2 regions of the Kitasatospora sp. NPDC002551 genome follow, and region 1 is predicted to be linked to the other one. Evidence: riboswitches for the same ligand, from Rfam matches in the RefSeq annotation. Region 1 holds a riboswitch; the other holds the start of a gene.

Region 1 (7,039 bases):
TGGTGCGGACGTGCTTGGGTGCGGACGTGCGGAGGTACAGGGTGCGGGGGTGCTTCCCAGCGGTACGACGTGCTCAGTACTGCTGCCACGCGGGATGGGCGTCACGTGGATCATGCGGTCCGCCAGCGCGTTCGCCTTTGTGGGGCGCCAACCACGCGCGGTGGGCTGTTGCAGAACTCTCTGCCATCCGAACTGGCTTGCGCCAGCCCTGCCAACCGACAGATGCCCAACTGTGATCTGTGCGCATGCACCTCCCGGATCTTCGGCATATCCCTCTTCACACAGCTGTAACAGCCATGTCAAGATGTCTGCCACCCACTCCGGGGAGAACGTCCGGAAAGACGCCGGAACCGGCCTGACATGGAGTCAAGCCGGTTCCGGTGATCGGACTTTGATGTTGTACGACGATTTCCGTCCGGGTCAGCGCCCGGGGTAGCCGGGCCACGGCTGCTGCGGCGGCGGCTGCTGCCCCGGCCAGCCCTGCGCCGGCGGATGCGTGCCGTAGCCGTAACCCGGCCCCTGGGCCGGACCCTGCTGCGAGGCGTACGGCGGCGGGGGCACCGGCGGGTAGGGCCCCGTCGACGGCCGGCCGTGGCCGCCCGCCTCCCGGTCGTAGAACGGGCGCGCGTTGGCCCGCATCCACAGCGCCACCGGGTCGTACTCGTCCGCCATCGCCACCGTCGAGACCGCGAGCCCCTCCGGCGCCACCGCGATCGCCCGCTGCATCAGCGCCCGCACCGCCTCCACCGTGGGCGGCGAACTCTCGTACAGGTCAAGACCGATGGCCAGGTACGGCTCGCCCACCGACGGCCGCACCCAGGCCCGGCGCAGCGCCTTCACCGCGCGCACCTCGACCGCCTGGCGCTCCAGCAGCGCGAAGAACTGCTGGGCCGGCACCTGCGGCTCGCTCAGCTTCAACGGACCGGCCGGCAGCCGGTCCAGGCCCGCGGCGACCCGCCGCAGGTCCGCCCAGGGCACGCCCACCCCGCCGCCCGGTGCGTGCGGGTTCAGCCAGAGCCCCCACCGGGTCCGGTACAGCGAGGCCGCGATCTCCCGGCCGGAGATCACCTCGTGCGCCCGCGCCCAGCCGGACGCCGCCAGCTGCTCGGGCGAGGTGACCGCCGGCGCGTACCCGTGGCCGCTGATCTCCATGTTCCCGTACTGGGCGTCCGGACTGCCCGGCGTGCCGTGCCAGAGCAGCATCCAGACCCGGCCCTCGGCGAGCGCGTGCAGCATCGTCTCGTAGGCCTCGTAGCGCTCCGGCGCCACCTCGCGCAGCGCGCGCTCCAGCGCGCCCGGATCCGGGCGTCCGGTGGGCGCCTGGCCCCAGGGCCCCGGTGCACCGCCAGCTACCGATCCCGCACTCATGCGCCCACCTCGCTGCGCTTCTTCGATCCTCGTCCGTCACCGGCGGCCCGGCGGCCGTCAGCACGCACCCTATGGGGAGGCCGCCGACCGCCGCCACGCCGACGTGCCAGGGCCCGTACCGCCGTCCCGCCCGCACCCTGTCCGGCGGATGCCGGACGGACGGCCGGAGGCCGGGTCAGCCCCGTACGTAGAAGGGCGCGACCCGGTTCACCAACCAGTCGACCACCGGATCGTCCGCGAGGTCGAGCAGTACGAGGTGGACGCCTCCGGGCAGCGGCGCGGTTCCCAGCGCTCGCCCGAGCGCCTCGTTCACCGCGCCCGGGTCGGCCGGGGCCCGCGGGTCCAGCTGGACGCCCACGAGCATCACGGTCGGCTCGCCCTCGACGCTCGCCAGCGCCCGCCGCGCGCTCAGCACCCCGGGCAGGGCGGCGAGTTCTCCGCGGCAGGCGGCCAGGAACGCCTCCGGGTCCTCCCCCGGCACCGGCTCGCGCAGCGCCACCCGGCCGCCGCCGGGAGCGTCCGGCGCGTCCGGGGCGGTGTCCCAGCGGTCCTCGCGCGGCCCGCGGCGCAGCTCGGCCACGCCCTCCGGCGGCACCGGGATGCCCACCGCCGCCTCCGGGTTGACCGCGATGCCCACGCCCAGCGGCAGACCGCGGGCGAACTCCCACACCGGCGCGACCGCGAACGGCATCCCCGGCGCCTGCTGGAGGAACACCTCCTGCGAGGAGAACACCGGGACATAGGGGTCGCCGGCCAGTTCGATCGTCGGAATGTCCAGCGACTGCCCCTGCGGGTCGCCGCCGGACGGCAGCGGGATCCACACCTGGCTGCGCGCCAGCACCTCGATCACCCGGGGGGTCGCGCCCGGGTCGCCGAGCGCGGCGGCGAGCACCTGCTCCAGCTCGTTGGCCGGCCACCCGCCGCCCGGCGGCGCCGCGTCCGCCCCGCCCCACCCCTGCTGCTCCACCGGGTACCCCATGCGCCGCCGTACCGCCCTCTGCTCGCCGATGCCCGCAGCCTAGCGTTTCGGCGCCCCCTCCCGGCCCGGCGGACCGAACGTGACGGAGGCCCCTCTCCCCTCATTCCCGTGGACGTGCCATGATGTGCGCGTCTGCGGTGGCATCCACCCAGGCCCCTCCAACTCCATACCGGCCGCTCGAACCCGCGCGGGAGAGTCCGGAGTGCCACCGTCAGGCGGCACAGCCGGCGCCGAAGGAGCAAGTCCTCCCCGGAATCTCTCAGGCACCCCTACCGCACGGGTTAGGCACATCTGGAAAGCGGTGCACGGCCCTGCCGTCCGCCCACCCACGGTGCAAGCCGCCATGCTGTTCCTACAGGGCAGTGGACGGTGAAGCTCTCAGGTTCGACGACAGATGGGGAGACCCAGCCGCCGCATGCCCGCGTGCAGGGTCCGCCGCCCCGAGCAGGGCCGGTCCCGGCGCGCGCACCCCTGAGTGCCCCGACCGAGGAGTTCCTGGCCATGTCGTCCCTCCGCCTCACCGCGCTCGACGCGCTGCACCGCGCCCTCGGCGCCACCATGACCGACTTCGCCGGCTGGGACATGCCGCTGCGCTACGGCAGCGAGCGCGAGGAGCACCTCGCCGTCCGCACCAAGGCGGGTCTGTTCGACCTCTCCCACATGGGCGAGATCACCGTCGCCGGCCCGCAGGCCGGCGAGATGCTGGACCACGCCCTGGTCGGCTTCGTCTCCGCGCTCGGCGTGCTGCGCGCCCGCTACACCATGATCTGCGCCGAGGACGGCGGCATCCTGGACGACCTGATCGTCTACCGCCTGCGCGAGGACGCCTTCCTGGTCGTCGCCAACGCCTCCAACGCCCAGCTGGTGCTGGACGAGCTGATCGCCCGCGCCAAGGGCTACAACGCCGTCGTCTCCGACGACCGCGACGCCTACGCGCTGATCGCCGTCCAGGGCCCGGAGTCCACCGAGATCCTGGCCGGCACCACCGAGGCCGACCTGCCCGGCCTGAAGTACTACGCGATCCTCCCGGCCCAGGTGGCCGGCCGCGACGTGCTGCTCGCCCGCACCGGCTACACCGGCGAGGACGGCTTCGAGATCTTCTGCAACCCGGGCGACGCCGAGCAGATCTGGCAGGCGCTCACCGAGGCCGGCGCCGACCGCGGCCTCATCCCCTGCGGCCTGTCCTGCCGCGACACGCTGCGCCTGGAGGCCGGCATGCCGCTGTACGGCCACGAGCTGTCCACCGACCTGACCCCGTTCGACGCGGGCCTCGGCCGGGTCGTCCGCTTCGACAAGACCACCAACGACGGCGCCTTCGTCGGCCGCAAGGCCCTGGAGCGGGCCGCCGCCGAGGCCGAGGCCAACCCGCCGCGGGTGCTGGTCGGCCTGGTCTCCGAGGGCAAGCGCGTGCCGCGCGCCGAGTACACCGTGGTCTCCACCGACGGTGAGCCGATCGGCCGGATCACCTCCGGCTCGCCCTCCCCCACCCTGGAGAAGCCGATCGCGATGGCCTACGTGGACGCGGCCCACGCCACCCCGGGCACCACCGTCGCGGTGGACGTGCGCGGCAAGCACGAGCCGGTCCAGGTCGTGGCGCTGCCGTTCTACAAGCGCGCCCGCTGACCCTCCCCCCACCTGTTTCCCCGCGAGGAACGTCCGCGCGCCGGGCCGCTTCGTCGTACCCGCTTCCCATCCTGGAGAATGACGCCATGAGCAACCCCCAGCACCTGCAGTACACCGAGGAGCACGAGTGGCTGACCGCCGCCGACGCCGACGGTGTGTCCACGATCGGCATCACCCAGCACGCCGCCGACGCCCTCGGTGACATCGTCTACGTGGAGCTCCCCGAGGTCGGCTCCACCGTGACGGCCGGCGAGACCTGTGGCGAGCTGGAGTCGACCAAGTCGGTCAGCGACCTGTTCTCGCCGGTGACCGGTGAGGTCACCGAGGTCAACGAGGACGTCAAGAACGACAACGGCCTGGTCAACAGCGAGCCGTTCGAGGGTGGCTGGCTGTTCAAGGTCCGCGTCGAGGCGACCGGCGCCGTGCTGACCGCCGACGAGTACACCGCGCTCACCAACCCCTCGGCCTGAGCCACCGCCGGGGCGGCCGCCGCACCGCGGCCGCCCCGCGCCGTCCCACCCGTCGCCCGCCGCCACCCTTCCGGCGACGCGCGGGGCGCGGCCCCTCCTGACTCTCCTCCCGGGAAGACTCCACCATGACGGTTCTGAACCAGTCCCTGCACGCCCTCGACCCGGAGATCGCCGCCGCGGTCGACGCCGAGCTGCACCGCCAGCAGACCACCCTGGAGATGATCGCCTCCGAGAACTTCGCCCCGGTGGCGGTCATGGAGGCCCAGGGCTCGGTGCTGACCAACAAGTACGCCGAGGGCTACCCCGGCCGCCGCTACTACGGCGGCTGCGAGCACGTCGACGTGGTCGAGCAGATCGCCATCGACCGGATCAAGGCCCTGTTCGGCGCCGAGCACGCCAACGTCCAGCCGCACTCCGGCGCGCAGGCCAACGCCGCCGCGATGTTCGCGCTGATCAAGCCGGGCGACACCATCCTGGGCCTGAGCCTGGCCCACGGCGGTCACCTGACCCACGGCATGAAGATCAACTTCTCCGGCAAGCTCTACAACGTGGTGCCGTACCACGTGGACGACAAGAGCGGCCAGGTCGACATGGACGAGGTCGAGCGCCTCGCCAAGGAGCACCGGCCGCAGCTGATCATCGCCGGCTGGTCCGCCTACCCGCGCCAGCTCGACTTCGCCGCGTTCCGCCGGATCGCCGACGAGGTCGGCGCGCTGCTGATGGTCGACATGGCCCACTTCGCCGGCCTGGTCGCCGCGGGCCTGCACCCCAACCCGGTGCCGTTCGCGGACGTGGTCACCACCACCACCCACAAGACCCTGGGCGGCCCGCGCGGCGGCGTCATCCTCTCCAAGGCCGAGCACGCCAAGAAGATCAACTCCGCGGTCTTCCCCGGCCAGCAGGGCGGCCCGCTGGAGCACGTCATCGCCGGCAAGGCCGTCGCCTTCAAGGTCGCCGCCTCGGAGGAGTTCAAGGAGCGCCAGCAGCGCACCCTGGACGGCGCCCGGATCCTGGCCGAGCGCCTGCTGCAGGCCGACGTCACCGAGGCCGGCGTCTCCGTGCTGTCCGGCGGCACCGACGTCCACCTGGTCCTGGTCGACCTGCGCAACAGCCAGCTCGACGGCCAGCAGGCCGAGGACCGGCTGCACGAGGTCGGCATCACCGTCAACCGCAACGCCATCCCGAACGACCCGCGCCCGCCGATGGTCACCTCCGGCCTGCGGATCGGCACCCCGGCGCTCGCCACCCGCGGCTTCCAGGCCGAGGACTTCCGCGAGGTCGCCGACATCATCGCCGAGGCCCTGAAGCCGGCCTTCGACGAGGGCACCGCCGAGGCGCTGAAGGCCCGGGTCACCGCCCTGGCCGAGAAGTACCCGCTCTACCCGAACCTGTAGAGCCTCCCGTTCGGCCGCGGGTGACCGGGCTCACCCCGCCCGGACACCGGGGATTCCGGGGCACCGCGCACACTGGAGAGTGCGCGCGGTGCCCCGTCCCGTGTCACCGCCCGACCGACCCTCCCGCCACCGCCGTCCTCCCTCCCCGCCGGCACCACCCACGAGACCAGACAAGGACGTCCCTCCGTGGCCATCAGCGTCTTCGACCTCTTCTCCATCGGCATCGGCCCGTCCAGCTCCCACACCGTCGGCCCGATGCGCGCCGCCCGGATGTTCGCCCGCCGCCTGAAGTCGGAGGGCCTGCTGACCGGGGTGACGGCCGTCCGCGCCGAGCTCTACGGCTCGCTGGGCGCCACCGGCCACGGCCACGGCACCCCCAAGGCGGTGCTGCTCGGCCTGGAGAACAACTCCCCGCGCGGCGTCGACGTCGACCAGGCCGACCGCGACGTCGAGCGGATCACCGCCGAGAAGCGGATCAACCTGCTCGGCGTCCACGCCATCGACTTCGACCCGGACACCCAGCTGGTGCTGCACCGGCGCCGCTCGCTGCCGTACCACGCCAACGGCATGACCCTGTGGGCCTACCGGGCCGACGGCTCCACCGCGCTGGAGAAGACCTACTACTCGGTCGGCGGCGGCTTCGTCGTCGACGAGGACGCGATCGGCGCGGACCGGGTCAAGCCCGACGACACCGTGCTGAAGTACCCCTTCCGCACCGGCGAGGAGCTGCTGCGGCTGACCCGGGAGACCGGCCTGTCCATCTCCGGCCTGATGCTGGAGAACGAGAAGGCCTGGCGCTCCGAGGAGGAGATCCGCGCCGGGCTGCTGGAGATCTGGCGGGTCATGCAGGAGTGCGTGCGGGCCGGCATGTCCCGCGAGGGCATCCTCCCCGGCGGCCTCAAGGTGCGCCGCCGCGCCGCCGCTGCCGCCCGCGCGCTGCGCGCCGAGGGCATCGGCCCGGCCAACGCGATGGAGTGGGTGACCCTCTACGCGATGGCGGTCAACGAGGAGAACGCCTCCGGCCGCCGGGTGGTCACCGCCCCGACCAACGGCGCGGCCGGCATCATCCCCGCCGTCCTGCACTACTACCTGAACTTCATCCCGGGCGCCGACGAGGACGGCATCGTCCGCTTCCTGCTCGCCGCGGGCGCGATCGGCATGCTCTTCAAGGAGAACGCCTCCATCTCCGGCGCCGAGGTCGGCTG
Region 2 (7,039 bases), on a different contig from region 1:
TCCCGTCCGAACAGGAACGGCGAGTTGGCGCCGAGCGCGAGCTGCGGCCCGCAGATCGCCTGGGCGGCGTTCCACACCGAGGAGAACCGCTCGGGCGTCACCTGGAGGTGCATCTGGAGCGAGGTCGCGGCGGCCTCGGCGACCATGGTGATCGACTCCAGCTGGAGGTGCTCGACGCCCTCGATGTCCAGCGTGATGTCCTCGCCCCGGGCGGCCAGGATCTGGTCGCTGAGCAGGCTGTACCGCTGGTTGTGGGACATCGCGTCGAGCCCGGTGTGGTCGAGTTCCAGGGTCGGGAGGATGCCGACCATCACGATCCGCGCCCCGGCCTCCCCGGCCCGCCGGTCGGCGTACTTCAGCCCGGTGTCCAGTTCCTCGCGCAGTTCCTCGAAGACGTGCCCGCAGAGCCGGTGCGGCGCGATGTTGACCTCGATGTTGAAGCGGCCCAGCTCGGTCTGGAAGTCGGCGGAGCCGATCGCGGTGAGCACCTGGGCGTTGTTCAGCAGCGGCAGGCCCTGCTCGTCGGCCAGGTTGAGCTCGATCTCCAGGCCCATGACGCCCTTCGGGCGGTCGAAGCGCTCCTCGCGCAGCATCCGGCCGAGCGCGTCCAGACAGGACTGGAGCTTGCGCCGGTACATCTGCCGGTCCGAAAGGTCCGCCTGGGTCGCCACGACCTTCTCGCCCATGGTCTCCTCCTCCTGAGCCGGCCGGCCCCCGACCGTGCAAGCATCATGCCCACCCCGAAGATCGATACCCGAACGCTTGGATTGGCTTGCAATGCAAGGAAACTGATGCCGTATCAGCCTATCTGAAGACTTGCCCGGGGGCACCGCCTGTGATAAACAGGTCACCCTGCGCACCTGTTCGAGTAGAATTCGCACTGCGCCACGGCCCGGCCCGCCATCGCCGCGAGACCCCGGAGAGAACGGCCGCGCCGGCATCGCGATCCTGCCCAACCGGACAAGGCTCAGGTCCCGTCACCGTCGACGCACCAGCCATGCCGGTATGCCGCACTCGCACGCCGATCTCGCACGGAGAGGCGACCTTGCCATGACTCTGCAGACCCCCCAGCCCCCGCCCAGTGCCCTGCGCGCGGTCCTCGCAGCGCTCGACTCGGAGACCGCGCTGCGCCAACCCGCCGCCGCCGCGCTGCGTCATCCGACCGGGCCGCTCCTGCCCGCGCACCCGCTCGCCGTCCACGTCCTGGAGGGTCCGCGCGCCGAGCTCGCCGCGGCCCGGCGGACGGGCTGGCGCTTCCTCATCAAGGACGGCACCGAGGTGGCCGCCGCCGCCGAGGTGGTGCAGGGCGCGGAGGGCCACACCTTCTCGCACTTCACCGCCGGCCCGTACCTGGACTCCACGCTCCGGGCGCTGCGCGAGGCCTGGCAGCTCGCCCAGTCCGCCCGCTCCCGCTGCCAGCCGCGGCTGCTGACCTTCCCCGGCCAGTACGCGACGGCGCTGTGGCTGCACAGCCCGGACGGCGGCCCCGGCACCGACCTGCTGATCCCGCTGGCCCCGGCACCGATGGGCGTCACCGCGCACCGCGCCCACCCGGCCGCCGAACTGCTGCCGCTGCTGGCCCGGACGCCCGCCGCCCGCCCCCAGGCCGCGCCGCGCCCGCTGCTGCTCGGCACGGCGGACTCCGCCCGGCTCGCCTCCGGGGCGCTCTGAGACCCGGGACCGTCCGCCGCCCGATCCGGCGCCCCCCGGACGGGTCATCCGGCATGGCCCGACCGGGCCGCCCGCCCGATGGCCCGTCCGGTGCCGCCTTCGGCCCCGGACCACCTGAACGGGTGATCTCTGCCCGGGGGTTGTGGCGCATGTCACGAAATCGCTGCGCGCGCGTCCGCAGATGCCGACACTGGGAACCAGCGTGGAAGGACCTCCTGTCCTACCCACTTGAGCGCCGGTCCACACCTGGCCCGGCGCCGGACAGAATCCGACCACCGCGGCGGCGCCCGCCGGCCACCGGCGACACCTCGTCACGGGGAGGATCGCAGAGCGAAGCGAGGGTACGCATGTGCCAGCACCGTCCTGAGTGCCCGTCGGCCGAGTCCGAGGACCGCGAGGCCGCCGTCCCGGTGGCCTGCCACCCCGAGCAGGGCTGGAGCCTGCTCTGCAACGGCGTCCTGCTGTTCGAGGACACCGGCGAGCTGCTGCCCGACGGCCGGGTGATCGCCCCGCGCCGCCCGGCCGCGAGCGCGGTCTGAGCCGCCGGGCCGCCACGGCGGAACGAGCGCGACGGGCAGGGCCCCGGCGGACGGATCCGCCGGGGCCCTGCCGTGTGCCGGGCGTCGGTCAGACGCCGTACTCGTCCAGCGGCGGGCAGGAGCAGACCAGGTTGCGGTCGCCGTACGCGCCGTCGATCCGGCTGACCGGCGGCCAGTACTTGTCCGCCGGGTTCACGCCGGCCGGGAAGACCGCCTCCTGGCGGGTGTAGCCGTGCGCCCAGTCGCCGGCCAGCGCGGCCGCGGTGTGCGGGGCGTTGCACAGCGGGTTGTCCTCGGCCGCCCAGGCGCCCGAGCCGACCTTCTCGATCTCGGCCCGGATCTCGATCATCGCGTCGCAGAACCGGTCGATCTCGTACAGGTCCTCGGACTCGGTCGGCTCGATCATCAGCGTGCCGGCCACCGGGAAGGACATCGTCGGCGCGTGGAAGCCGTAGTCGATCAGGCGCTTGGCGATGTCGTCCACGCTCACGCCGGTCTCCTTGGTGAGCGGGCGCAGGTCGATGATGCACTCGTGCGCCACCAGACCGCCGGGGCCGGTGTAGAGCACCGGGAAGTGCGCCGCGAGCCGCTTGGCGATGTAGTTGGCGTTCAGCACCGCGACCTGGGTGGCGCGCTTGAGGCCCTCGCCGCCCATCAGCCGGACGTACGACCAGGAGATCGGCAGGATGCCCGCCGAGCCCCACGGGGCGGCCGAGATCGGGCCGACGCCGGTGGCCGGGCCGGCCTCCTCCTGCAGCGGGTGGTTCGGCAGGTACGGCGCGAGGTGCGCGCGCACCGCCACCGGGCCGACGCCCGGGCCGCCGCCGCCGTGCGGGATGCAGAAGGTCTTGTGCAGGTTCAGGTGCGAGACGTCCGCGCCGAACTTGCCCGGCTTGGCCAGGCCGACCAGCGCGTTCAGGTTGGCGCCGTCGACGTACACCTGGCCGCCGGCCTCGTGCACCAGGCCGCAGATCTCGGTGATCTGGGTCTCGTACACGCCGTGGGTGGACGGGTAGGTGACCATCAGCACGGCGAGGTTGTCGCGGTGCTGCTCGATCTTGGCCTTGAGGTCCGCGACGTCGACGTCGCCGTCGACCAGGGTCTTGACCACGACCACGCGCATGCCCGCCATCACCGCGGAGGCGGCGTTGGTGCCGTGCGCGGAGGACGGGATGAGGCAGACGTCGCGCTGGGTGTCGCCGTTGGCGTGGTGGTAGGCGCGGACGGCCAGCAGGCCGGCCAGCTCGCCCTGGGAACCGGCGTTCGGCTGGATGGACACGGCGTCGTAGCCGGTCACCTCGACCAGCTGGCGCTCCAGCCCGCGGATCAGGGTCAGGAAGCCCTCGGCCTGGTCGACCGGCGCGAAGGGGTGCAGCTGGCCGAACTCCGGCCAGGTCACCGACTCCATCTCGGTGGTCGCGTTGAGCTTCATGGTGCAGGAGCCCAGCGGGATCATGCCGCGGTCCAGCGCGTAGTCCCGGTCCGACAGGCGGCGCAGGTAGCGCAGCATGGCGGTCTCCGAGCGGTGGCTGTGGAAGACCGGGTGGGTCAGGTACTCGTCCTCGCGCAGCAGCGCGGCGGGCAGCGCGTCGGCGCTCTCCGCCACCTCGACGCCCTCGACGCCGAACGCGGCCCAGACGCCCGCCAGGTGCTCGCGGGTGGTGGTCTCGTCGGTGGAGACCGAGATCCGGTCCGCGCCGTCCTGGAAGACGTTGATGCCCTGGGCGCGGGCGGCGGCGGCGATCTCGGCGGCGCGGCCCGGGACGACCGCGGTGACGGTGTCGAAGAACTCGCCGTGCAGCAGCTCGACGCCGCCGGCCCGCAGGCCCTCGGCGAGGGCGGCGGCGTAGCGGTGGGTGCGGCGGGCGATGTCGGCCAGGCCGTCCGGGCCGTGGTAGACGGCGTACATCGAGGCCATCACGGCGAGCAGCACCTGGGCGGTGCAGATGTTGCTGGTGGCCTTCTCGCGGCGGATGTGCTGCTCGCGGGTCTGCAGGGCCAGGCGGTAGGCGCGGTTGCCGTCGGCGTCGACGGAGACGCCGACCAGACGCCCGGGCAGCGAGCGCGCGTACTCGGCGCGCACGGCCAGGTAGCCGGCGTGCGGGCCACCGAAGCCCATCGGCACGCCGAAGCGCTGGGAGGTGCCGCAGGCGATGTCGGCGCCGAGCTCCCCCGGGGACTTCAGCAGGGTGAGCGCGAGCAGGTCGGCGGCGACGGCGACGATCGCGCCCAGGCCGTGGGCCTGCTCGATCACCGGGGTGAGGTCGCGGACCACGCCGGTGGCGCCGGGGTACTGGAGCAGCACGCCGAACACGCCGCGCTCGACGATCTCGGCCGGGATGCCCTCGGACAGGTCGGCGACGACCACCTCGACGCCGGTGGGCACGGCCCGGGTGTTGATCACCGCGACGGTCTGCGGCAGGGTCTCGGCGTCGACCAGGAAGACGCCGCCCTTGACCTTGGTCACGCGGCGGGCCAGGGCCATCGCCTCGGCGGCCGCGGTGCCCTCGTCCAGCAGCGAGGAGCCGGAGGTGGGCAGGCCGGTCAGGTCGGAGACCAGGGTCTGGAAGTTGAGCAGCGCCTCCAGGCGGCCCTGCGAGATCTCCGGCTGGTACGGGGTGTACGCGGTGTACCAGGCCGGGTTCTCCATGACGTTGCGCAGGATCACCGGCGGGGTGAAGGTGCCGTAGTAGCCCAGGCCGATCATCGACGTGAGCACGGTGTTGCGGCCGGCCAGCTCGCGCAGCTCGGCGAGGACCTCGGCCTCGCTGCGCCCGGCGGGCAGGTCGAGGGCCGTGATCGAGCGGATCGCCTCGGGGACGGCGGCGGTGGCCAGCTCGTCCAGCGAGCCGTAGCCGACCTGGGCCAGCATCTTCTCCTGCGCGGCGGCGTCGGGGCCGATGTGGCGGTTCTCGAAGGGGCTGGCCTGTTCGAGCTCGGTGAGGGTCGCGGGGGTGGTGGGGCGTCCCGAGTTCGGCTGGGCGTTCATGGTGGTCGAGGCCTCCTGGTCACGGACCGGCGGGGGTGCGTACGCCGGGCGCCACACCCGCTGCGGACAACAGCGGCGCGGCCCGGTCGGACGAACCCGACAGGCCTCCCCCTCTGTCATCGGGACCTGAGAGCTTCGCCCGCACGGAGCGCCGTGGGACGCCCCGCCGGCTTGCACCGTCGGTGAGGGTGGGGTCCGCCGGCTCCCTCGCCCGCGATCCTGCCCTGCTTTCCAGAGTGACCTATCCCGCACGGTACGGATGCCTGAGAGATTCCGGGGAGGAGTTGCTCCTTCGGCGCCCCGACCAGTGGTTTCCCGCTGTCGGGGACTCTCCCGAGCGGGCTCGGCGGTCGCGCCCAGGGTACCAGCGGGAGGCACCGCCATCACGGGTGCGTCAGGTCCTTCGACGACTTTGCCGCTGACCGCGCCGGTGACCCGGTCGGCGCAGCCCCCGGCCCGTCCGGACGCACCCCGCTCGCGCGCGTCCGGTTCATGGCTTTTGGTGTGAAGTGCCGCTGTCCTGCGGGCGTTCCGCGAGCTCACCGCGCACTGGAGGAAAAGAGTGCAGACCGACATCGACCCCCGGGACCTCATCGGCCACAAAGCGGTCGACCGCAACGGGGACAAGATCGGCACCATCGACGAGGTGTACCTCGACGACGCCACCGGCCGGCCCGAGTGGGCCGCCGTCCGGACCGGCATCTTCGGCCGCGACGCGTTCGTCCCGCTGACCACGAGCGAGTTCTCCGGCGACGAGCTGCGGGTGCCGTACGACAAGTCCCTGGTGAAGGAGTCACCGGACTTCGGCGTCGGCCAGCACCTGTCGCCCGCCCAGGAACTCCAGCTCTACCGCTACTACGGGCTGGACACCCCGGCGGACGGGCGGCCGTCGGCGGCCGGCGAGGACTCGGGGACGGAGCCGGCCGACCTCGACTTCGGCACCACCGCGGGCACCGCCGCGGGCAGGACCACGGACTCCGGCACCGCCGCCGCGGCTCCACCCGCCCCGAACGGGACGGCCACCACCAACGGGACGGGCTCCGCCCACGGCACCAACGCGGCGCGCCCGGCCAAGCAGCTCACCTTCCACCGGTCGGCCGACCTCGGCAAACCGGCAGACCCCACCCCGGAGACCCCCGTGCGAACCCCCGTCACCCCCGCCCCGACCACCTCCGCACCCGCCGGCCCGGCCCCGGCGACCGCCCCCACGCCCGCGCCCGCACCCGTCGGCGCGGCACCCGCCGCGCCGCAGCCTGCCGTCGAACCGCAGCCGCCGTCGCCGCCGCGCACCACCCGGCCGGAGACCGACCCGGCCGCCGCCTCCCCGGTCGGCCGGGTGGAGATCACCAGCCGCGAGGAGCGCCTGGACATCACCACCGAGTGGCACGTGGTCGGCACCGCCAGGCTGCGCAAGTACGTGACCAGCGAGCAGGTGGAGCGCCGGGTCCCGGTGGTCCGCGAGCGGGTCCGGGTCGAGCGGGTGCCGGTCGGCGAGGCCGAGCGGGCCCTGCTGGACGAGAAGGAGATCGCCGAGGCCGTGGAGGAGGTCACCCTGCGCGAGGAGCGCCCGGTGGTCCGCAAGTACCTGGCGCCGGTCGAACGGGTCCGCCTGGTGGTCGAGCGGTACACCACCGAGGAGGTGATCCGCGAGGAGCTGCGGCGCGAGCAGGTCGAGGTCCACGACAACGCCACGACCACCAGGACCTCCCCGGCCGCCCCGGCCTCGCCTCCGCCCGCCGCGCCGCCCGCCCGCCCGGTACCGGCCCGGCCGCTCGCCTGACCCCACCCGCCCCCACGAAGGACCCCGGCCACTCTCCGGCCGGGGTCCTTCGTCTTTGCC

What was found. A riboswitch is a leader RNA that binds a small molecule or an ion and turns the genes downstream of it on or off. The one in region 1 is predicted to bind glycine.
Region 2: it holds a riboswitch for glycine, as region 1 does, so the genes downstream of both, gcvP (aminomethyl-transferring glycine dehydrogenase) here and gcvT (glycine cleavage system aminomethyltransferase GcvT) in region 1, are expected to answer to the same signal.

The regions. Positions count from the first base shown of each region.
Region 1 is NZ_JBEOWI010000048.1:15,800-22,838, reverse strand. It holds gene ABT093_RS31095 (enhanced serine sensitivity protein SseB) at 421-1,368, opposite strand; gene ABT093_RS31090 (enhanced serine sensitivity protein SseB) at 1,544-2,347, opposite strand; glycine riboswitch at 2,526-2,632, shown strand; gene gcvT (glycine cleavage system aminomethyltransferase GcvT) at 2,849-3,970, shown strand; gene gcvH (glycine cleavage system protein GcvH) at 4,057-4,440, shown strand; gene glyA (serine hydroxymethyltransferase) at 4,566-5,834, shown strand; gene ABT093_RS31070 (L-serine ammonia-lyase) at 6,021-7,039, shown strand, end outside.
Region 2 is NZ_JBEOWI010000005.1:13,724-20,762, reverse strand. It holds gene ABT093_RS06900 (glutamate-cysteine ligase family protein) at 1-686, opposite strand, end outside; gene ABT093_RS06895 (hypothetical protein) at 1,051-1,671, shown strand; gene ABT093_RS06890 (DUF5999 family protein) at 2,019-2,210, shown strand; gene gcvP (aminomethyl-transferring glycine dehydrogenase) at 2,299-5,199, opposite strand; glycine riboswitch at 5,441-5,545, opposite strand; gene ABT093_RS06880 (PRC and DUF2382 domain-containing protein) at 5,762-6,979, shown strand.